Regions from separate parts of the Neobacillus sp. SAB-20_R2A genome, predicted to be linked through region 2. Evidence: riboswitches for the same ligand, from Rfam matches in the RefSeq annotation. Region 2 holds a riboswitch; each other region holds the start of a gene.

Region 1 (6,022 bases), 580 kb from region 2:
GTGTTTACATGTATACAAAGTTGTACGCATTCAGTTATTCCGCCATGTATACAGATTTGTTATTTTTGTAAACATTCACGTTTACAAATTTCCCCATGTTTACATCCTGTTTACAATTTTACACTTGTGTTTCTTTTCGGCCAGCCTCATTGAAGAAACTAGTAATCTTCTATACGCTTATAGAAAGTACTAGATTGCAATCCTATTAAATGAAAAGGAATGATGAACATGACTAAATCCAGAATTGCAGCTATCGATGTAGGTAATGACTCCATCAAGGCTATTTTTGGTGAATTAGAATATGAATTAAATATTCCTAACATTATCGCAAGAGACACCGAGGACCGCCCTGTCATAGGCATTGAAGAACTGGACAGCAAAGACCCATTAGATGGGATACATATTAAAGTGCACTCCCCTGCCCTAAAGGAAAATAATATTATCTATCGTGTCGGAAATTTGGCGACAAAAAGCAATAACACTACCGAGCTGGACCCTGGCAGCAGCAAGTCTGAGGAAGACCAGACATTAATTATGCTATTTGCGACATTGGCAATGGATGCCGTAAAAGCCGAATTCCCGCGCACGAAAAACATTATTGATGCCAATTACACATTAGGAACGGGCCTGCCGCTGCGTGAAGTAAAGGAAGGCAAGGATGCCGGCTATCGTTCGAAATTGCTTGGTAATGTCCATCAGGTTGAATTTCTTGTAACTCCAAAATACCAAGGCATTAAAGTTAATATTAGGTTCAATGAAGTAAAGGTTTATCCTGAAGGCTTTGCGGCCTATATCAACCTTGTCATGGATAATAATTTAAAAGTAATTAATAAGGACTTAATCGATAAACGCATTTTAATTCAAGACATCGGCGGCCTCTCCACGGACATCGCCGTCATTAAAAACCGCAATGTCGACGATGACAAGGCGCAAGGGTTTAATCTAGGGGTATCCGAATCGCTAGAAATGATTCGTGAAGAAATTCGCAAAAAACACGGTGTGGAGCTCGACAGCCGCCGCGATGTCGTAGAAATTATTACGAAGAAAAACGACCGCAATCACATTATGGTAAAAGGAAGCCGGACAAGTGTCCATGACATCACCGACCGCATCCTGCTAGACCTTGCGAAAAAGCAATACCGCTTGCTGCGTAATGTCTGGTCTAAGAACTCGCAGACGGAAATCTGCTACTTTGTCGGCGGCGGATCCATCATTTTAAAGGAATATTTAAAAGCGTTGAATAACGGTTTAGATGGTTTTAATATTGATTTCTTTGAGGACGAGAAGGAAAGCATTTGGATGATGTCGAATGCTTATTATAAGTTAATTACGGATTTTGTTCGTAAAACTGAGAGGCAAAAGGCTCCCCAAGATAAAGCACCAGTAAAAAGCTAATTTTAGGGTGATTCTATGAAAAAGGCATCCGAAAACGAAATCAAGAGGGGCCAGGCTTTATCTTTCCGCATCCCTTCTGATACTCCGGATCACATATTAAAACAGCTTCAAAAAATTAAGGAAACAGAACGCCGGAATTTTTCCAGCAAGATTGCTTCATTTGTTATGGAGGGTGTCAGCCAGTCCTTTTCCCGGGAAAAGGAAACGGTAACCATCCCCCTCCCCAAGGGGCTAACGAAAGCACAGCGTGATTGGCTGAAGCACGAGCATTCCGAAGCACTGCTGGGAAGCATTCTTTATCAGTTGATTTCCGACCCAGTAAGGTCGACCGCACTGCTGGCCTCGTTGAACAGCAAGGCTGTAGATATTGATGAGGCGTTGTACCTGCAGGAGACTACGGCCTTCCCTGCCCCAGAGACACATTCTTTTTCGGAGAGCCCTTTTGAAGAAGAAATAGCTGCAGGAATCGACTTGGTTGATGATGATTTGGACGAGTTTGCTTTCGAGACCATCTACCAGGCCATGTCCCCTACTGAGGATGAAGCCGACGAGAAGGACCTTGATGCCGATGACCTGCTGGGCGGGTTTTTGGCGAGTATGAATAAATAAGGATTAAGATGAGGCACCTTGGTGATGAGGTGCCTTTTGCTATGGTTTAGTATCCAATATTACCGGTATTTTATAATTTTAATAGGGTTATAGCTTAAAAGAATAGAAATTAAGTAGATTAGGAGGGATGAAGATTCATATGAAGGTGTGTATACAGGTAATTATGGGGATTATTATTGGCTGGCTCCTGTTCTATGTCATGGGGCTTGAACAGGAGGAATTGTTTAAGTTCGTGTATCAATACATAAATTCGACGGTGTTTTACTTTAGTGTTGTGGTGGGAGTGCTTGTTATTTGCTTTACTGTTCTTCGTAAATTTAAGGTTTTTGGGGTTGCTGTTGCGGTTACGATGGTGGGGGTGTTTATGGTGGTTTATGTAGCGCTGAATACAGGAAGTATTGGGTTTTAGGCATATAAAGGGGTGAAGAAACCACCCCATTTGAATCTAATGGAACAATTTTGAAAAAATGCCTTTTAGCGAATTCCCTTTTTTAAAATAAATATCTTCTCGCACCTTTTCGTTGATAGCCTGCCAAAGCATGATTTCTACGTCCGAGAGCTGCTTGGATTCCTCCTCTTTTAGGAAAGCGGCAAAATAGTCTAACGGCACTCCGTAAAATCTTGAAATATCCGCCATGATCTCAAACGAAACAGACTTACGATCCCCTTTTTCAAGCATGCTTAAATATTGAAGGGTGATCCCGGTCCCCTTTGCAACTTCTTCGAGTCGTAAATTTCTTTCTAATCTTAATCTTCTTAACTCCTGCCCCAATGGAGTGGCCATAGTATACCTCCTTCCCCTACTCAATTTCCGAGCTGTATTTAATCGTTATGATATAGTACCAGCTAACTGCAGCTTCAAATAATGTGATAATAAGTTCTTCTGATTTTCTTGGAATTTTAAAATATCTTTGTATTTGATAGTGAAGCAGCTCGTGAAAAATAGTTTGTAATTGCTCAGGGTAATCCATTTTGTCGTCAATGATAATCATTGTTTTCTCAGGATAATAAACACCTTTTATATCTTTCAAATCCATAAAAACAATAGGGATTTTATATTTTCTTGCTATCTTCTTCGTTAATAAATTGATCTGGGATTGATTAATCGACATAAACTGCTTATGGAGGTATCCAATAATAGTATAGTAGGTAAGAAATAGAATAAGAACTAGATTAACTTCAAGCCGATTGAAGAAAGATAGTATAGGAAATATAACCGCCACTTCAAACATCATTGGCCCAAATCGATCCAAAAATAGCTTACTGGATACTACTCCAGTTTCAAGATAAACATAGACATATTTCAGAACGATGCTTAGAGTCAACATAAGCAGCATAGTAAGATACCTAGCTAAATAAGACTTGTCACTATATTCATTATATATCTCGTTGCAGATAATGATAATAATAATATACATGGAGAGCAAGGATATCCTAGCATGGATGCTACCTTTTTTTAGAATAAAACTGGCAACTAAACAATCAACAAGCAGATAAATGAAACCGTAAACAATGGAGAAACGATCAAATATTAGTAAAGATAATATTACATGAAAAAAGGAATAGCCAAAACCGGAAAAAACCTTCAAATTAATTTGGTCAAACAGGACCATAATGCAAAGAAAGAAAACAATATTCCATTCCAGCTCTTCGGGGAAAACAATAAATAAATCTGTCAAAGCTATAGAAGGAATAAGGAAAAACAAATAGATATGCTGCCGCCTGAAATGATTCATGACGATTCTCCTGTTAATCAGTACTTTTATACCATTTTTAATTATGTTACTTGAGAAAATTTACAATTTAAATAATTATTTTTCTACAAAAAATTAAAATTTTGACGGATTTTGTCTTTCGAAAGTTATTTAATTCCACTATTGTTTAATATATTCTTAATATAGAACTTTGTAAGATTCTAACTTTATTTTCCTCCTATTTTTTAAACGCACTAACAAAGGTTAGTGCTCTTTTTTTATGAATGGGAATGAAATTTGCAAAACTAACATGAATTATGTCGGAGGAAAAAACCACCATTAAACTATAGTTTAATCTATAATGAATTCATAGAAACGATATTTTTATATTAAAGTGGCCACGCAATATTACAAAATGTCGTGAATTTAAGGATGTAATGATAGTTTTTAAACCGAATTTACATCCTTAACTCGGGGAAGCTTTGAAGTATAGCCTTAAATTGGACACTTGGGCTATATGGAGCTAGTAGTGTAACCGGCCCTCTTAGGTTTTAAAAATTATTTTTCTAAGAGGAGAGAGGACTATGAAGAAGATTTTATCAGGGGTAGCAGCAGGAGCTTTAGCTCTAGGAATTATGGCAAGTTCAGCTTTTGCGGCAGTAACCATCGACCCGTCAACAGGAAAAGGGTTTGTGGGTAAAGGTGATGTCCAAACTGCGCTAGGGTACAATAATGCTAAAATGCAGGCTGAAGCTAATAATCTTGTTTTCACGTATAAATCAGAAGAAACTTATGCAATTACGGTCACATGGGATACTGGTGAGGGTACAAGAGGAGAGGAAACTCATTACGTAGCACATGAAAGGACCTCTTCTGTTGATAGCAACGTTTCATATGATCCAAGAAAAGCAAACCAATATACTGGTTTTAATCTGATAGGATATGAAGGCATTTTAACGGAGGTTGGTAACATTCCTGCGGTTGGAGAAGAGTTCCCAGGAAATTCAGGGCATACTGTAACTGCTGTTGAGTTAGTTTCATCTACCGGCGGTTTATATGTGAATGGGGTTGCACTTCAGTAATACGTTGATTATGTTTGCCGATTTCGTAAGCTCAAGAAGGTGCTCTTAAGGGGGACCTTCTTTTTTGGATTTATTGTGAATTCTACAATTGTTTAATAATTCCCTAAAGTTTTGTTGAAATTTGCCGAAAATTAGTTGGAACATGTCGAAGGGAAAAAATACCTATAAACTATAGTTTAAATTATAATATTTTCATAGATATATAGTTCTATAAACAGAACACACCCTATGAAGTTGATATCGATTTGGGGAGTAATGGGAAGAGGGTGAGCTATGAAATTATCATTTCAGGCAATTCTTTTATTTTTTGGGAAGCGATGATATATAACCGGCAATCTGGACACTTAGGTTATATGGAGTTAGTAGTGTAACCGGCCCTCTTAGGTAGTTTGAAAAATGGATCTAGGAGGTAAATTATGAAGAAAAAAGTTTTACGAAAATACATTAATATAATGTTGATAGTTATATTAATGGGATCATTAAGTTCACCTGGGTTTGTACATGCCGATCCCGGAAATGGGAATCCTGGTAATTGTGATAACACACCAAGTAACCCTAACTGCGCTAAAGTAGATAAGACAGCCCCTTCATCACCTACGATTAACTTAAGCCCTAATATAACAGATTGGACCAATCAAAATGTTACTTTTACACTTACTCCTGGAAAAGATAATCAGGGTGGAAGTGGAGTTGTTAAAACTGAATATAAAATTGGGGATAATGGAGTCTGGCAACTGTATTCCGGACAGACTGTCATAGTTCCTGGTGAGGGTGAAATAACAATTATTGCTACATCGACAGATAATTCAGGTAATACAAGTGTTGAAGCAACGGCTGTTGTAAAATTAGATAAAACGGCTCCTTCAAGCCCAATTTTAACAGCTTCACCAAATGATTGGACAAACCAAGATAAAGTTACAGTTACTCTTTCATCAGGAACTGATAGTCTAAGTGGTGTTTTCAAAAACCAATATAAAATAGGTAATGGAACATGGACCGATTACTTGAATAGCCCAGTTGAAATTACCTCAGAAGGTATAACAACCATTTATGGACGAACCATTGACATAGCAGGGAATATTAGTAATCAAGGTCAAACAGAGGTGAAAATTGATAGATCTGGTCCAACACTGCCTACAATTATTCCAAGTGCCTCTAGTTGGACAAACCAAGATGTCACTTTTACCATAACTTCAGGTGCCGACAGTGGCAGTGGAGTTCAAAAGACACAATATAAAATTG
Region 2 (6,022 bases):
ATTTAGTTTTACCCTAAACAACGAACCTATCAGCCTTACTGCACAGGATACAATCCAAAGCTCGATTACAAAAATTAATGCCTTATCCACGAAAACAGGGGTGACGGCCACTTATTCCAGCGGCGATAATGCTATTATTTTCACCTCAAAGGATGACCAGACAGGTATCAGCATTGCCAATGTATCCAACAGCTCAAACGTGCTTAAGATTACAGCGGGTACGGTAGACAGCCAGCAGAATGACTTCCCAGCAGGAAACGCCAGCGGGGCTGTCGGTACCTCACCCGTCTCATCAACACCCGGCGAGGTCACCATTAACGGAACGACCATCACGATCAAAAGCAACCAATTTACCTACGACGGCATCCAGTTTAACCTAAAAACCGAATTGCCGGCCGGAAGCAATGTCAACATTACGAAGAAACCAGATGTCGATGCGATTTTTGACACAATCAAAGGCTTTGTTGACAAATACAACGAAACAATCAAAACCCTTCACGACAAATTGGGCGAAAAGCGCTATAAAGACTATACCCCTTTGTTAGATGACCAGAAGAAGGATATGAAGGACAAAGAAATCGAGCTGTGGGAGGAAAAAGCAAAGAGCGGCCTACTATCAAATGACCAGATGATTGCCTCCGCTCTCGACAAAATGCGGTCCATCCTCTATTCCAAAGTCAGTGACAAAGATCCTGCCATAATGAACAGTGACTTCGATACGCTAGCGGAAATCGGCATCACCTCAAGTACTAACTACCGGGATAATGGCAAGCTCGTCATCGATGAAACGAAATTGAAAGCGGCACTGGAAAATAATCTAGACCAAGTCGCTCAGCTTTTTTCAAAAAAATACGATATGGGGGCTTCCACCAACAACACAGTGAACAATGCCGAAGAGTTTCAAAACAGCGGGGTCGCCTGGCGGTTGTATGACCAGCTGAACGAAACGATGAAGGACATAACGAAGACGGCCGGTTATTCAAGTGATACCTACCTATCCAAGGCGTTAAAGCGGCTGGATGAGCAAATTGATTCCTGGGAGAAACGCCTGCAGACAAAGGAAAGCTATTACTGGAAGCAGTTCACCGCGATGGAGCAGGCCATCCAGAAGTCGAATACGCAAAGCAGCTGGCTGATGCAGCAAATGGGTGGTGGAATGTAATCGATGGAGCAACAAAAAGAGCAGTTTTTAAAAGATTACTATCAGCTGACAAGCAATCTACTAGAAACGAATGAAGTAGAACTTATTGAACAGCTGCTCCAAGAACGGGACCAGTGCATTGAGAAAGTAAACGAGCTAGATCAACGTAACGGTGCCATCCTCATGAGCGAAGCCATCAAGGAAGAGCTCCGGCACATTCACACGTTAGAACGAAAGCTTCAGGAAAAATTAACTAGGGCCAAGCAAACTATTCTTGCGGCGATTGGTTCTCTCCAAAAAGAGAAAACGATCAAACAGCAGTATGGGGAACCAGCTGCGGCAGCGGTAAGCGGAATTTTTTACGACAAGCGAAAATAAGGGAAAGGTGTGAGACTTTTGGCTTTGAACAATGCCTATCAATCTTACGAAAATAATCAAGTATTATATGCGAAAAAAGAAGAGCTGCCCCTTTTGTTATATACCGGGGCGATTAAATTTATCCTTCAGGCCAGAATGGCGATGGAGAAAAATGATTGGCAAAGGGCGAATGACCGAATCCAGCGGGCTCAAAAAATTGTTACCGAATTAATGGTTACCCTGAATATGGATATCGAAATCTCAAAATCTTTTATAGTACTTTACGATTACATGAAGGAAAAGTTAATAGAGGCGAATATCAAAAAGGACGAGCAGCTGTTAATCGAAGTGGAAAAAATGTTAACAGAACTGCAGGATACCTGGAAAGAAGCGCTGAAAATAGTACGGCCTGCTTAACTAATTTTAGTTAAGTAGGCCTTTTTAATTAATTTTGTTGTCAACTGACTAAAACCATTGTATTATTATTTTTGTAGGAAAAATTCGACAATATGATTTTCCAAAAATCGACAAATACAATCCGATAATAGCAAACCTGGGGAAACCCAGCGACGCAAAGCTATAGGGGCTAAGGATCCGAAGGGATTACGCCAGCCAGTTGCCGAAGAGACTCATAGTTTACCCTATTAGACTATTCTTCGGAATGGTCTTTTTTATGTCCTAAAAATTAAAATTTAAATATTCTGAATTTTTTATAGGAGAGCTGACCCATGTCGATACTTCAAAACATCAATCTAGTCCAACGTGCTTTAGATGCCTCTGTGTTAAGACATAATGCCATTTCCAACAATATCGCCAATGTGAACACTCCAAACTATAAACCACAAAAAGTTATTTTTGAAGACATTTTAAAACAAGAACTTTCCGGTGCTGGCTTTGACGGGAAGAGAACCAATGCCAAGCATATCCCAATCGGCATAGCTGCTTCAAGCAAGCCTTTGGTGACCCAGGAACCTACTGTCATGCAAAATAGCGGCAATGGGGTGGATATGGATAGTGAGATGACGGAGTTGACCAAAAACTCGATTTGGTACCAAACATTATCATACCAGATAAGCGAAGAATTCAATTTACTTAAAACAGCGATTAAGAGCAGGTAGGTGATTCATAATGTCAATGTTCCAACCCTTAAATATTAGTTCTTCAGCCCTAACCGCCCAGCGGTTAAAAATGGATACAATCTCCTCCAATATCGCCAATGCGACGACCACCCGGGGCCAATTGGTGGAGGGGGTCTGGATGCCTTACCGGCGGAAGATGGTCGAGGTGCAAGCGAATGGGACGGGAGGAACCCCGTTCAGCCAATTCTTGCAAAATGAAATGAATTCAAATGGGGTCAAGGTTACAAGAATCGTAGAAGACAAAACTCCGTTTCGGCCGGTTTATGACCCGACCCATCCCGATGCCAATAATGAAGGCTACGTGATGATGCCAAACGTGGACATTACAAAAGAAATGGTCGACCTGATGACAGCCTCCCGTACATATGAAGCGAACATCACAGCCTTTAATGTTGGAAAAAATATGTCGCTGAAAGCTTTAGATATTGGCAGATAAGGAGTGTTAAAGAATGAGAATTGATCAGCTGTTTCCGGCGAAAGCATCGATAGTGGGAAAAACCCAAAATGCACAGCCCGCTTCCGTGTCAGGCACCTCTTTTTCGAACTCGTTAAGCGAGGCCTTACAGAAAGCAAATGAAACAATTGTCCAATCGGAAAACATGTCCGAAAAAATAGCCACAGGTGAAATAAAAAATATCCATGACGTCACCATAGCTGCACAAAAAGCACAAATCGCCCTGCAGCTGACAACCCAAGTAAGGGACAAAGTAGTCGAAGCCTACCAAGAAATCATGAGAATGCAAGTTTGAGGCATGGGTGAGGCATGGGTGAGGCATGGGGACGGTTCTTGTGCATCACTTTTCAGAAGCAAAGGGGCGTTCTTGTGCATCACCTTATCAGGAAGTCATGTGAAGAATGCAGGTTTTAAAGGTGCAGCCGATTCTTGGCTAGCATAGCGGAGGGCTTATGAATCAGAAATTAAATGATTTCAAGGAAAAACTCTCGCAGTTTTGGAAAAACGCGAGCAAGAAAAATAAAACATTATATATCGGGACGTTTATTTTACTAGTGGCCCTGCTCAGCTTTGGTATTTTTTATTTTTCCAAGCCCAGCCTTGTTCCTTTGTATGCCAATAGTTTGAGTCAAAAAGAAATTGGCGAGATTAAGGCCGTCTTGGAAAAGCAGGGGGTTACGGACATAGAAGTGACCAACAATGGCACGCAAATTCTCGTTCCGAAAGAGCAATCTGCAGATCTGATCGTCAACTTGGCGGCAGAAGGGTTTCCAAAAAGCGGTCCGATTAGTTTTTCAGAACAGACCAAGGATTTGAAATTCGGCGTCACCGATCGCGAACTTGATGCCATCGAGAGAGAGGTCATTCAAGGGCAGCTGGCCAATTTGATGACGAAAATCAACGGCGTCAAAAATGCGGAGGTCATGATTACTCTTCCAAAGGACAGCGTGTTTATTCGGCCGGAGGAAGAAGGGAAAGCCAGTGCATCGATTATTGTTGACCTCGAGCCAGGCTATCAATTGGAAAAACAGCAGATTAAAGCTCTATACCATTTGGCATCGAAGAGCATTCCGAATCTGCCTGAAGAAAACATCGTCATCACCGATGAAAATGGCCAGCTTCTTTCCTTGCCGCAGTCAGGCGATAATGCCTTTGCCGGGGTAGACAGCTATGAAAGCCAACGGGAGATCAAGCAAAAGGTAGAGGCAGACATTCAGCGCAGCATCCAGCAGATGCTCGGCACGATGCTTGGGCAGGATAAGGTGCTGGTCCAGACCTTTGTGAAGCTGAATTTCGACCAGGTGAAGACGCAGCAAAACTTAGTCGAACCGCTCCCGAATTCCGATAAGGGAATGGCCGTTAGTGTTGAAGAGGTCACGAAATCCTACAGTGGCGAGGGGGCCGTTCCGAGCGGTGTAGACGGCACCGGTGAAGGCGATGTGCCTGCCTATGCGGCTGAAGGCAGCGGCGGAAAAAATGACTACCAGGAAAAAGTTAATCGCGTCAACTATGAATTCAACCGGATTACAAAGGAAATGGTCGAAAGTCCGTATACGATTGACGATTTGACCATTAACGTCGGTGTGGAACCGCCGAATCCGAAAGTTCCGTCATCCTTAACAGCAGATACACAGGATAATATCCGAAATATTATTGCCAACGTAGTACGCACAGCGATAAAGGACAATAAAGGGCTAACAGATGCTGATATTAACAACCGCATCACCGTATTCCCAAGAGAATTTGCTGGTAAAAAGGATTTAACACCTGCCAAGACGGATTTAAGTCAAAAGGAAACTTATATGAATTATATCTGGATTGGAGCAGCAGCATTAGGTCTCCTTTTGGTCGGTGGTTTAATTCTTGCCGCCCTGCTTAGAAGGAGAAAGAAAGAGGACATGGAGTCAGCCTCAGAATTTTTAGAAATGAAAAAGCTTACCGATTTTGAGCCTATCATTAACAAAAAGGAATCAGTGCAAAACGAATTAAATCAATTGGCTGGTAAAAATACGGATGAATTTGTCGACCTGTTAAGGTACTGGTTAAAGGAAGAAAAGGAGGGATAACATGCGGAAGTTAACGGGAATTCAAAAAGTTGCGATCCTTTTGGTTGCTTTGGGGAAAGAGGGGTCTTCAGCAATTTTGAAACAGCTGAAGGAAGACGAAGTGGAATTGATTACAAAGGAGATTGCCCATCTTCAATGGATCGATGCCAAGGTGAAGGAAGATGTGCTCAGAGAATTTTACCAAATGGCATCTGAGCGGAAGGTCGTTTCGACAGGTGGTGAGCACTTTGCCAAGGATGTGCTCGCACTCTCCTTTGGCGAAGAAAAGGCGAAGGAGATGCTGAACCGCTCCTCCGAAAAGAATCGAAAGAAGCCCTTTTACTTTGCGCAAAAGGCGGAGCCAGTTCAAATCCTCAACCTTTTGCAATATGAAAATTCCCAAACCATCGCACTCGTTCTTTCTTATTTGGAGCCGAAAAAGGCCTCAGCGATTTTGTCTTCTTTTTCACCGGAAAAGCAAGCGGAAATCGCCACAAAAATTGCCTTGATGGACACGGTTTCGCCTGAAGTGGTTCGGCAGGTAGAGGAAGTGCTGCAGGAAAAACTGTCGACGACGACTTCGCAGGATTATTCAGTCAACAACGGGATTGACAATATTGTCAATATCCTGACCGGGGTGGACCGAAGCACGGAAAAGCATATTTTAGAATCGTTGAGCAGGCAAAATGCGGGTCTCGCCGAAGAAATCAAAGGCAAAATGTTCGTCTTTGAAGATATCGCCTTACTCGATAATCATTCGATTCAACGGATTTTACGGGATGTGGACGGTGAAGACTTATACTTGGCATTGAAAATTGCCAGCGAAGACCTCAAAGAGGCTATTTTTAAAAATATCTCCAAACGACGTGCGGAGGCGCTCGAGGAA
Region 3 (6,022 bases), 1.8 Mb from region 2:
GCTCCAATCAGCATTCCCTGCCAAAATTTATTCTTTGTCATCTTAACCTCTCCTTGCTTAATCATAAAAATGAATGAAAATTATTCCAATGATTTTTCCTATCATTTATTTTGCTTTATCTAGAGAGGGTATGCAAGTCTGGCCCTAATTTTTCTATGTTGACATCATTCAGTGAACATGAAAAGATGGACATATGAATTTCCGAAAGGGTGACCGAAAATGGATTTATCGTTGAAGTCGGTAGAAAATGTTGAATATATGATTGAGCAAATTAAAGAGAAGTTAAAGGTTTTGAATCTAGGCGCCATTAAGCCTTCCCATTTTGATGAGGAAATGTATGAAGAGTTGAAAGAGATTTATGAAATGGTAATGAAAAAGAATTCCTTCAGCCCTAATGAAATGCAGGCTCTAGTTGAAGAATTGGGAAACTTGCGTAAAAAATAAAAACAGACCTCGAATGAGATCTGTTTTTTTATTTTTTAATCTTGATCAGTTAAAATGATCGGGCCATCTTTGGTAACGGCGATTGTGTGCTCATATTGGGCGGAATAGGTGCTATCGACGGTCCTTGCTGTCCACCCGTTTGAATCCATTTTGGTGAATAATAATCCGATATTCACCATTGGCTCAATCGTAAATACCATTCCCTCTTTAATTCTTGGGCCTTTACCCGGCAAACCGTAATGAGGTACATCCGGCTTTTCATGAATCACTGCTCCAATCCCATGTCCGATAAAGTCGCGGACAACCGAGAGTCCTTCACTTTCCACATAAGTCTGGATGGCATGACCGATATCGCCAATCCGGTTGCCTGGAACCGCTTGTTCAATTCCCTTGTACAAGGCTTCCTTTGTGACTTTTAACAAATGCTTAGTCTCTTCGGAAACCTCGCCAACTGCGTAAGACCATGCTGAATCAGCCAAGGCTCCGTTGTAATTAACAACCATATCGATTGTGACAATATCCCCTTCCTGCAGTGGTTCTTTTCTTGGGAAGCCATGGCAGATTTCATCGTTAATACTTGCACATGTTGCGTATTCGTAGCCCTTATAACCTTTTTGTTCCGGAGTGGCATTATGCTTTTTTAAAAATCCCTCTACAAACTGATCAATTTCCCAAGTGGTAATCCCTGGCTTAATCATTTTGGCAATTTCTTTGTGACAGGCAGCGAGGATTTCTCCTGCCTTTTTCATTGCTTCGATTTCTCGTTGTGACTTTAAGACAATCATGTAATATTCCCCTGCCTTTTTGAAAAAATTCTTTTGTCTGGAGACCGATTTGTGCGAATGCTGGTATATAAAAAACGATTACTATATGACATTTTTGGCAACACTTTAATATTAACGCTAACGGACTTATTTTTCAAAACTACTTTCTCAATGTAAAAATTAATTATGCAAATTTCGATAATTTGCCATATTCCTTTGTTCTTAATATGGTACTCTCAAATTCTTTTTGATAGAATGATGTTATAAATTATTTTTAGGTGTGTGAGAATCCATGATAGGTGACCGCGTAAAGAAATTCCGCCAAGAGAAGAAGATGTCACTTTCTGAACTAGCAGAGCAGGCAGGTGTTGCAAAATCCTATTTAAGCTCGCTTGAGAGAAACCTTCAAAAGAATCCGTCCATACAGTTTCTTGAAAAGATTGCCGGTGTATTAAACATTCCGGTTGAGCATTTAATACATGAGCAGATTGACAAGACGGCATTGGACAATGATTGGATGAATTTAGTAAAGGAAGCCATGACCTCCGGTGTTTCAAAAGATCAATTCCGCGAGTTCTTGGAATTTAATAAATGGCGGAACAATCAAAACAATAGTTAAAATGTACAAAAAAAACATCCTACAAAAATTCTTAATTTTTGTAGGATGTTTTTTCATTTTGGTATGTAACAAATTGTTCTGATTGGTGATTTCCGCTTAGGAAATTTCGAATATCTTCTACCGATAATCCAATCTTCTTAGCTTCCATAATTAGTACTAGCCAATCCTTGTCAAGCTTCTCCATCTGCTCAATCTCCAAATTCATACTAACAACCCCCTAAAATACTTACCCGTATTTCAGGCAGCCCGGCCATCATAGCTTCTCTCTATTTCCACCTTAGACCCTCGGCTTTGCGTCCTTGATTTTCACCAAGTTTGCCTTTTTCTGAAAAATAACTGTCTATTTATTATTTCATTAGTTCATCTTTTCTAGGACTAAATTCATACTAACTCTTTAGTAAGTTCATTATAACTAGTCCTTTTATAACAAAGTGTTAGTTTTTGTCAGCATTTTTAATATTCTGAACCCCCTTTTTAGACATTTTTTGACAAACTTCCGCATTTTTTCCTCTAATTCCCATTGCCTGAAAATGGAATATATAAATAATAGAGCATTTGAAGTCGAATATTCTCCTAATTTGTGGGAAGAAAATTTTTCCTTCTTTATTTTTGGCTCTGATTTTATGACGAAAACATTTGTCTAATTTGTGACGATTAGCATATAATATTAACAACATATTAATATACAGAATATTGTTAATATTCAAAACAAAAATAGAGGTGATAGGCATTGACCATTGTCCATGTGTTAAACTTTTCAATCCCCATTGCTTTTATGGTATTTGCAGGTTATTTCTTAGACCGCATGTGCAAGCCTGCCAAATCAGAAGAAAAAGCTGGTGAAGAGGAATTGTAAAAATTCTCTCCTCGCCAGCTTTTTTTTGCTAATCAGAATTTATTTAAACCGTTTTTCTACCTTTTGTTCGTAATTTTTGAAAATTGACGAATTTGTTTTCGCCCCTCGTTTTGACATCAATTGATTAAAGCGAAGGAGCTTTTCATTTAACTTTTTTTGCAAATCTTCCTTCTTACCGCTGTCGTCACATTTTTTGATGAGATCCTCGATGGTCATCATCTCTTTGCGTAAATGGTTTTCCTCTTCTGAAAAGCCTGCATTTTTCAGGATTTTGTAAGCCATGCGCAGTTCTTCTGGAATACCTGATAAATCTTCAAGCTTCAGGGGTTTTCCATATCCAGGAAGATTATCAAATTCTCCATCTTTGTATGCTTTTTTAATCCGATCTTCTGAGACAATATGAAACATATCCATGTTATTGCCCTCCTTTTTTAGCATACTCACTATATTTATTATAACAAAGGTCCATTTCGGTTGAAAAATAAATCGGTAATGATTTCAGCTTTATTGGGGCATGCTACAAGCGATAACGAAAGGAGTGTTAGACTTGGCACGTGGAGAACATTTTAATCATAAAAACAAAAACCATCCGGGTGAATTCCCCAAGAACACCATGACCGAGAGTCATGCTGAGCAGGCAATTGGGGATGAAGAGTTTATTGTCACCCAGGAGGCCTTTAAAAATAGAATTGAGGAAGAGGACACGCGGCAGGATACCGCCCGCCTGCTTCCTGAGCAGACAGAGTAAAAGGCGTGAAGAGTTTTCACGCCTTTTTACTCCGTTTATTTTTCGAAGCTTAATTTCTTCATAAACTGAGAAAATTCCACAGTTTTCAGCCATTCTGCCAGTCTTTCGATATCCTTCGAGAAGATGCGGTCCTGCTTAATGGATGCCACCTGCTCCCGGCCTTTTTCATAGAAGTTCTTCGTATGGGTCGCCATTTTCTCTACACCGCGATATTCGACGGCCTGCATGGCGCAAATCATCTCAATCGCAAGGACCCTGCGAGTGTTTTGGATGATTTGATGAGCATGCCTTGATGCTATTGTCCCCATGCTGACATGATCCTCTTGGTTTGCCGATGATGGAATGGAATCCACACTAGCTGGATGCGCCAAAGTTTTATTTTCTGAAACAAGTGCAGCCGCTGCATACTGCATAATCATTGCCCCTGATTGCAGGCCTGGCTGCGGGCTTAAAAACGGTGGCAGATCGCTTAATTGCGGATTAACTAACCGTTCCACACGACGTTCTGAAATATTAGCAAGTTCTGCTACTGCGATTTTCATAAAGTCCATTGCAAAAGCAATTGGCTGCCCGTGGAAGTTTCCACCGGAGATGACCTTTTCCCCATCATCAAAAATTAGTGGATTGTCAGTGGCCGCGTTCATTTCTATTTCCAGCTTTTCTTTTACATAATCAAGCGCCTGCCAGGAAGCACCTTGAACCTGCGGGATGCAGCGAAGAGAGTAAGCATCCTGAACCCTCAGTTCTCCCTGCATCGTTGTTAATAAGCTGTCACTCAAATAGCGGCGGATTCTTGCTGCTGTATCAATCTGCTGCTGGTAGCCTCTGACCACTTGAACCTCTTCTGCAAAAGCATCGAGAATTCCATTTAACCCTTCAATCGTCATGGAAGCAATCAGTTCGCTCTCAAAAGCAAGCTGCTCTGCTTCTAGGTATCCGACGACCCCCATAGCTGTCATGGCCTGCGTTCCGTTAATGAGAGCAAGACCTTCTTTAGCCTCAAGTGTTAGTGGGAAAAGACCTTCCTGCTGAAGGGCAATGCCTGCTTCCACACGCTCGCCTTTATAGAATACTTCGCCTTCACCTACAACAACTAATGCCAAATGGGATAATGGCGCCAAATCCCCGCTAGCACCTAATGAACCCTGCTGCGGAATAACCGGAATAATGTCTTTGTTAGCCAGCTCAATCAGTCTTTCAATGACTACCGGACGAATGCCTGAGTAACCTTTTAACAGGGCATTGGCACGAAGAACGACCATTGCTTTTGACACCACTTCTGGGAATGGTTCCCCTACCCCACAGGCATGCGAGCGAATTAAATTCAACTGCAGATCCTGCACATGTTCTTTATCGATAAGTACATCGCTGAACTTTCCAAACCCGGTATTGATTCCATAAACCACTCTACGATCAGAAACAATTCGTTCCACCGCTTCCCTGCTTTTGGCTGCTGCCTCCATGCTTTGTTCCGAAGCGCCAACCTTTTGGCCGCGGTACAATACTTCCTTCATCTGCTCCAATGTTAGACTGTTACCTGTTAATGTGATCATTTCTCTCCACTCCTCTATTACTTTAGTAAGATAAAGAAAGAGGCTGGATTCCATTTCTGATTAGATTTGGAATCCAGCCTCTTTAATAAACGTTATAAAATTTTGAACGGTTCTTCGGCGCTGCCTCATGATTTTCCACCCATTCTAAAAATTATTATTAGTTTGATAATATTTTATGTGACAGATACCTTGCCTGTCAACTAAATTTTCTGAATTTTAGCACATTATCACTTTAGCAGGATAATGAATGAAAGAGGCTATTCATAAAGAAATCACTCTTCTTGAATAGCCCCTTAAGTATGATGTTAGTCAAACTTCAACCCTTTTAACGCGTCAGCCAACGCACTATTCAAAGGTTCTTCCTCTTTGTGCTGGTTCTTTAAGTATTTTTGTACTGTCCGTTTATCCACTTTCCCGACGGATTCTTTTTTCCGGCGTTCTTGGAAAACAGAAAGTTTTTCACGATATCCACATTTACATGCGAAGATTTGTCCCTCACCCTCGCCACGCAGCTCAAGTTTTTTATGGCATTGTGGACAGCGTGCGTTTGTAACACGTGAGACATTTTTACGATGCCCGCATTCCCGATCTTGGCAAACGAGCATTTTTCCCTTTTTGCCATTCACTTCAAGCATTGGTTTTCCACAGTCAGGACAATTTTTTGTAGAAATATTATCGTGCTTATATTTTTTATTACTTGCTTTAATTTCAGCCACGATTTCTTTCGTGTAGTTTTTCATTTGGCTGATAAACACTTCTTTTTTTAACTTGCCATGCGCAATTTGATCAAGCTTTTGTTCCCACTCCGCTGTTAAAGCAGGGGATTTTAGCTCTTCCGGCACTAAATCCAGCAATTGCCGGCCTTTGGAAGTAATATGAATGTCTTTGCCTCGTTTTTCGATTAAGAACGAGTTGAATAGCTTTTCAATAATGTCAGCTCGTGTTGCAACAGTTCCCAGTCCACCCGTAGATTTTAATGTTTCTGCGAGCTGTTTATTGTTTGTTTCCATGTACTTTACAGGGTTTTCCATTGCCGAA
Region 4 (6,022 bases), 180 kb from region 2:
TCCTCCAGCAGCGAAATCGCCTCACGCGCCATCGCATGCTGAATCCGGTTGCCGATGAAACCCGGGATGTCTTTTCGAATCAGGACAGGTTCCTTATGGATTTTTTTGAAAAAACTCATGACTTCATCACAGACTTGATTCGAAGTCTCGTCCCCGCGGATGATTTCCACTAACGGAATAATCGCCGCCGGCATGAAAAAATGCGTGCCAATAAAGCGTTCGCGGTGCTTTAGCTGTTCGCTGATTTGGTTAATGGATAACCCCGAAGTGTTTGTTGCAAAAATTGTCGCCGGGCCGCAAATTTCTTCCAGCGTTTGAAAGAGTGTTTGCTTTAATTCTAAGATTTCCGGTATCGCTTCAATCACCATCCAGGAGTTTTGCGCATCTTGAAGGCTGTCTGAAAGTGAGATCCGGTCAAGTGCGTCATTCACTTCTTGTTCAGAGATAAACTCATATTCTCTTAGAATCTCATACTGGTCCCTAATTCTATCCACGGCTTCGTTCAGAATCCCTTGATTCTGTTCTACCATGTGAACGTTTACATGATTTTGCGCAAGTAATTGAGCAATCCCTCTACCCATCGTTCCCGCACCAACAATCGTAATTTTTCTATCTTCCATATGAGCGTGGTCCCTCCTTAATTTGAAAATAAAAAAACCCAGCCCCATAAAAAATAAGAACAAACCCATCCTTATCTTTCAATGGAAAGCTAGGTATCCTAAATTACATGAAACGGGTAATTTCACCATTAAGAAACTGCTTCTCATTCACTATTAAAACTGTTTATATTATTATGATATTTCGAAATTTAGTTTTCGTCAAGTGATGCATAGGGACGGTTCTCGTGCATCAAAATGGGGCTAACTGAAGCAAGGGGAGACATGGGGAAGGTTCTTCTGTTACCAAAAAGTTTTTCATAGAGAAATAAATGAGGCAGGAGAACCGTCCCCATGCCTCAACCGTGAAACCTCGCGCTATATATGTTATATTTCCTTGTATTAAGAAATTTTAGTATTGGGGTTGACTACTTTGATTGAGTACACTGAGCTGCATCATGTAAGTTTGAATGTTACAGATTTAAGCAGGGCTAAGAAATTTTATAGTGAGATACTATGTCTAAAAGAACTTACCCGACCTGCTTTTGATTTTGAAGGAGCTTGGTACGGTATAGGGAATCAACAGCTGCACTTAATCGTGCTTCCCCACTCGCAAACCCTTCGGCAAGACAAAAGCTTAAGCAGCAGGGAAGGACACTTTGCCCTTCGAGTCAAAAACTATGCAGAAACTTTGGCTTGGCTGAAAAAGAATGGAGTAAACGTCCTAGAAAAGCCAAACAGTGTCAGCGGCTTTGCCCAAATCTTCTGCGCCGACCCGGATGGAAATCTCATAGAATTAAACGTCGATCAATCGGAGTTGTGATGCACGGGTGAGGCACGGGGACGGTTCTCGTGCATCAAAATGGGCTGGGCGGAGGAAAGAAAAATGAGGCAGGAGAACCGTCCCCATGCCTCATGCTCTAAATATCAGATTAGGCGATACCCCTAAAATTCTTGCAGCCTGGCGTTGGGATACACCTTTGATTGTTTTTACTTTTTGAAAGACTTCCTTTCTTTGCGCCTTTGGCAATACCTTTACGCGAGTGATATCCCCAGGGCCAAGCAGTTTCTTAATGACGACCCTTGCCTCTTCGTCAGGCAGCCTTCTTCTTTTTTCTTCCAAGCATTCATCGTTGTTAATTTTTTCGTTATATTCTTTGAATTTTTCCATCGCAAAGGTTTGATCAGGGGAAATTTTTTCGAAAATAAAATTTGCATCAAGCAGCTTTCTACCATCACGGTGTTCACTATAATACTCACGGCAACTGCTCCATCTCCATTCATTTGGACTGTCTGCGATTCCAGCCTTAACGGGATTTTGATGAATGTACCTAGTAACTGTTAGTAAATACCTATTATCTTCTACATTTTCACTTCTGAATCGCCCCTGGAACAAATGCCCTGTCGTGTCGTACTTCCAGTTATAATACGAGGCATAGCTGACACCAATCCGCTTCATCGTATTGGAAATGGTTTCAATACCTTCCCGGATAAGGAGATGGACATGATTGCCCATCAAACACCAGGCATATATCTCCAAGTCCGATTCCACTTTATACTTTACTAAAATATCAAGAAACCTATTACAATCGTCATCATCATGGAAAATCTCCTGCCGATTCGCTCCTCTCCACATAATATGGTAAACACCGCTCATACTCTTCAACCTTGCACTTCGGGGCATCACAATCACCTAACCTTGAATTTAAATGGGGAAACAAGGTGAAGCACGGGGACGGTTCTTATGTCTCAAAAAATGTACAAAGGCCGTATTAAATAAAAAGTTTTGTAGACCAAATAGTTATTATTAAGGGAATAGTCATATAGAAGTAGTGTAAAAGTGGATTAATTAAGAAGCGCGAGAACCGTCCCTAGGTTCTGCCTGGTTCCTGGGGTTTATCTGAGGTTACAGCTCTATCATATAATATTTTAAATTGCTTTTCATCTTTTTACCATTTAGGGGGTGCAAAAAATTAGAGGCATGAGAACCGTCCCCATGCATCAGTGGCGAATCAAAAAATGATGCATGAGAACCGTCCCCATGCATCATTCTTTTTACTGACCTTCTGTTTTCTTTGAGTTTTCCTGGGCCTTTTTGGCTTGTTCGGCCTGCTTCTGTGCTTTTTCGCGTTGTTGTTCCAGAGCCTTTTGGGCTTGTTCTTTCGCTTGTTCTGCCTGCTTTGCGGCCTCTTCACGTTTTTGCTCTGCTAGTTTTGCCGCATCAGCACGTTTTTGTTCCTCTATTTTAACTGCCGCCTCACGCTGGCTTTCTGCCAGTTTTTGCGCTTCTGCTTTAGCTTGATTTACAGTGGTCTGTGCAACTGCCTTAACTTTCTCAAGAGGCTTTTGCTCAGTTTCCTCGGCAGCCTCATTCGTGGCTTTTTCAACATCTGCCGTATTTGCGGTATCTTCCGTAGACTCCATATTTACTTCTTCAGGTTGTTCATTGGTGGTTTCATCTTCCACTTCGCCCGCGGCTTGGTCGTCCCCAGTGTTTTCCTGCTTAAGCTCCAACTCCGCTAACTTCTTGTTGATTTTCTTTTCAATCTTTTCTTGGACTTTGCTGACATTCTTGGCTAACGCCTCTTTTGCACGAGGATTGTCCACTTTTTCCAAAGCGGTCTGCAACGCTAACAGGTTAGCAGCAAACTTAGCCTCAATCGCTGCCCGGACTGGGTCAACAGGTGCTGCCGTTTCGTCGCCTTCAACAGTTGTACCATCATCGTTAGTCGCTGGTTCATCTTCAGACGTCCCAGGCTGAGAATCCTCAACCGCCTCACCTTGCTGATATTTGGCCAAAGCCAATTCCTGTTGTTCCAGCGCTTGTTGAAGCGTTTCATTGGCTAATTCCTCTTCGCCAGAAGCAAGCAACGCCTCTGCCTCTTTAATGCGTTCCTCCGCGAAAGATGCCAGCAACTCGGACTCTTTTACTTCATCAAAGGTTAACGCTAATTGAACATTCTCCATTAATTTTTTTACAAAGTAGAAAAAATCTCCAGGTAGTAAAGATGGTTCTTCACCTGATACTTCTGTCGTACCCTCTGTTTGCGTAGCATCGGTTGTTGTTTCAGTAGTATCTGCTGCAGCCCCCGCATCCACGGTAGTTGTTGGTTCGGAAGCCTCCGAAGATGTTGCCTCTGCATCGGTTGATTCAAATTCAGTAGTTGTATCAACTGTTTGTCCTTCCTGAACCGTCTGATCCTGTTGAACAGTGTCTTCTGTTGGTGTAGCAGTCGTCACGGGTTCCTCCGCGAACGCCGAGCCTGCTCCACCAGAAAACACAAATCCCGCAGCTACGACACTTGTCGCAAGAACATTGCGAACCTTTTTGAACGACTGATTACTTTTTTGCATAAAAAAATTCCTCCTAAACTAGTTTTTGTTTAAAGGAAGAATCTCGAAATAAACTCTATTAAACTAGAGCCTTTTCGCGATTCTTCATTTGGCAACCCAGCCGCCATAGCGATATATGCCTTAGGCCTGTGACTTTGCGTCTCTACCTTTCGATAGATTTGCCTTTTACAAATGAAGAACGACACCCAAAAGACTCCCGTCCATCATTTTCTACTTAAATATATAACAAACAACAAAAAATGAGTAGATGGTCCCGTTAAAATGATGCAGAGGGACGGTTCTTATGCATCAAAATAGTTGTCAAACCCTTAAATAACAAAACTATGCTCCAAAAAATGATGCACGAGAACCGTCCCCATGCATCACTCAATCAACAGAGCCCATTGTTTGGAATACTTCGTTTGTTTGTGGGGTGACGTAGAGGGTTCGGCTTGGGAAGGCTATTTCTACTGCCTCTTCCTCTAGTATTGCCATGATTTCTAGATTGATTTCGTGTTTGATTTTTACGTGTTCTGCCCAAACGGTCGAGTTTGTGAAAAAGTAAATCAAAACATCGAGACTGCTCTCATTATAGTGGTCGAACGCGACCATAATGGTATCCGGGTGGATTTCTTCATGAGTCCTTAGCAATTGTTCAATCCGCCTTACTACTCGTTCCAATTCTTCCTTCGTGGTTTTATAGTTAAGTCCTAAGTGAAAATCGATCTTTCTTTTTCCCATACGGCTCCAGTTCGTAATCGCTTCGTTCGCGAGTGTCGCATTTGGAACCGTCACTAGAGCTTGGCTAAAGGTTCGAACCTTCGTGCTTCTAAAATTGATATCTTCGACGATTCCCTCAACGCTCGGCGTCTTGATCCAATCTCCAATCGAAAAAGGTTTTTCCGTGACAATCACGACCCCGCCAATGAGATTCCCAACAGCTTCCTTTGCCGCTAAAGCAAAGGCAAGTCCCCCTAAGCCAAGGCCGGCAACCAATCCATTGACATCATAATTAAATTCCTGCCCGATAATACTGATACTAATGGCGATAATAATGACGCGAATGGTCCTCGAAATAAACGGAAGAAGAATCAAATCAATCTTATTGTTCATTTTTTCATTAACACTGATCAATATTCCTGTGCTAGGAGAGGACAAATTAAACAATCCCCATGTAATTAAAACAATGATCATCGAACGCAAAAATTTGATAAACAACGCATTTTGCTGCTCCATAAAAGGGAAATAATCCATCGCCAGGTACAAACCTACAATAATAAACGCCCACCCTAAAGGACGCTCAAAACTCAAACAAATCTGTGTTAAAAATTCAGTCGGTGTTTTGCGGGCCAATTTTACAATCAACTGAAACACATATTTGGTAAACAGGTTTCTAAAAAGAATAAATACAGCCAAAATTCCAATCGAAATTCCTAAATTTTTTAACATGTCATAGTCTATGTCCGCCGTTGAAAAAGCCAATACCAAAGAATCCAAAGACATTTCAAAAATACCTTCCCTCTACTCCAAGACTTTATAACATCATTAAACCATTACAACGAAATATAATAACTTTTTAAAAAAAATAATGGAATACATCAATAGTCTCAGATTGAAGCACGGGGACGGTTCTCTTGCCTCACAATTGCCTGTACTGAGTCAGCTTTGAGGCAGAGGGACGGTTCTTATGTTTCAAAAAATGGTGTACTAGAAGTCAAAAGTCAATCCGATTATTACCAATAGTTAAGTTAGGGGAAATGGCGGGCAACAACTGAAATGAGGCACGAGAACCGTCCCTACGTATAATGACGCGGAGTACGATAGTACATGGTCTGGTTAAAGGCTGGATAGATTGAGTTAAAGTGTATAAAGATGTTTGCATCGAGCAGTTCGGGATACTGACGGAAAAGACATTGGTCGCCATAGATGATAGCAGATAGGGCAAGGTTCAATTCACGCTGGAAGATCAGGAATCGCCGCTGTGCCGTTTGTTCATCAAATTCCCCTCCACTCACATACACATTTCCGCTTAAAATAGGCGCCCCCTTCTTTGTTGTCATCCATTCTGCCATTACTTCATCACGCTTGGAAAC

The links. Region 2 has a riboswitch for cyclic di-GMP ahead of flgB (flagellar basal body rod protein FlgB). Riboswitches for the same ligand answer to the same signal wherever they lie in the genome.
Region 1: linked by a shared signal. The riboswitch ahead of V5M37_RS28495 (hypothetical protein) and the one ahead of flgB (flagellar basal body rod protein FlgB) in region 2 are both predicted to bind cyclic di-GMP.
Region 3: linked by a shared signal. The riboswitch ahead of V5M37_RS05650 (anti-repressor SinI family protein) and the one ahead of flgB (flagellar basal body rod protein FlgB) in region 2 are both predicted to bind cyclic di-GMP.
Region 4: linked by a shared signal. The riboswitch ahead of V5M37_RS26705 (DUF5667 domain-containing protein) and the one ahead of flgB (flagellar basal body rod protein FlgB) in region 2 are both predicted to bind cyclic di-GMP.

What each region holds. Positions count from the first base shown of each region.
Region 1 is NZ_CP145895.1:5,840,731-5,846,752, reverse strand. It holds gene V5M37_RS28520 (ParM/StbA family protein) at 229-1,395, shown strand; gene V5M37_RS28515 (hypothetical protein) at 1,411-2,004, shown strand; gene V5M37_RS28510 (hypothetical protein) at 2,144-2,413, shown strand; gene V5M37_RS28505 (helix-turn-helix domain-containing protein) at 2,450-2,788, opposite strand; gene V5M37_RS28500 (hypothetical protein) at 2,805-3,740, opposite strand; cyclic di-GMP riboswitch class II at 4,165-4,246, shown strand; gene V5M37_RS28495 (hypothetical protein) at 4,283-4,780, shown strand; cyclic di-GMP riboswitch class II at 5,082-5,166, shown strand; gene V5M37_RS28490 (OmpL47-type beta-barrel domain-containing protein) at 5,197-6,022, shown strand, end outside.
Region 2 is NZ_CP145895.1:5,260,365-5,266,386, reverse strand. It holds gene fliD (flagellar filament capping protein FliD) at 1-1,162, shown strand, start outside; gene V5M37_RS25935 (hypothetical protein) at 1,166-1,519, shown strand; gene fliS (flagellar export chaperone FliS) at 1,529-1,915, shown strand; cyclic di-GMP riboswitch class I at 2,035-2,122, shown strand; gene flgB (flagellar basal body rod protein FlgB) at 2,227-2,616, shown strand; gene flgC (flagellar basal body rod protein FlgC) at 2,627-3,073, shown strand; gene fliE (flagellar hook-basal body complex protein FliE) at 3,087-3,386, shown strand; gene fliF (flagellar basal-body MS-ring/collar protein FliF) at 3,544-5,157, shown strand; gene fliG (flagellar motor switch protein FliG) at 5,159-6,022, shown strand, end outside.
Region 3 is NZ_CP145895.1:1,133,102-1,139,123, reverse strand. It holds gene V5M37_RS05670 (YtxH domain-containing protein) at 1-41, opposite strand, end outside; gene V5M37_RS05665 (DUF1128 domain-containing protein) at 220-444, shown strand; gene map (type I methionyl aminopeptidase) at 480-1,229, opposite strand; gene V5M37_RS05655 (helix-turn-helix domain-containing protein) at 1,501-1,827, shown strand; gene V5M37_RS05650 (anti-repressor SinI family protein) at 1,859-2,032, opposite strand; cyclic di-GMP riboswitch class I at 2,065-2,157, opposite strand; gene V5M37_RS05645 (hypothetical protein) at 2,558-2,683, shown strand; gene V5M37_RS05640 (DUF1992 domain-containing protein) at 2,723-3,097, opposite strand; gene V5M37_RS05635 (hypothetical protein) at 3,231-3,431, shown strand; gene hutH (histidine ammonia-lyase) at 3,467-4,984, opposite strand; gene V5M37_RS05625 (DNA topoisomerase III) at 5,290-6,022, opposite strand, start outside.
Region 4 is NZ_CP145895.1:5,438,792-5,444,813, forward strand. It holds gene V5M37_RS26690 (3-hydroxyacyl-CoA dehydrogenase NAD-binding domain-containing protein) at 1-620, opposite strand, end outside; gene V5M37_RS26695 (VOC family protein) at 1,030-1,419, shown strand; gene V5M37_RS26700 (transposase) at 1,510-2,253, opposite strand; gene V5M37_RS26705 (DUF5667 domain-containing protein) at 2,652-3,950, opposite strand; cyclic di-GMP riboswitch class I at 4,038-4,123, opposite strand; gene V5M37_RS26710 (mechanosensitive ion channel family protein) at 4,317-5,432, opposite strand; gene V5M37_RS26715 (staygreen family protein) at 5,726-6,022, opposite strand, start outside.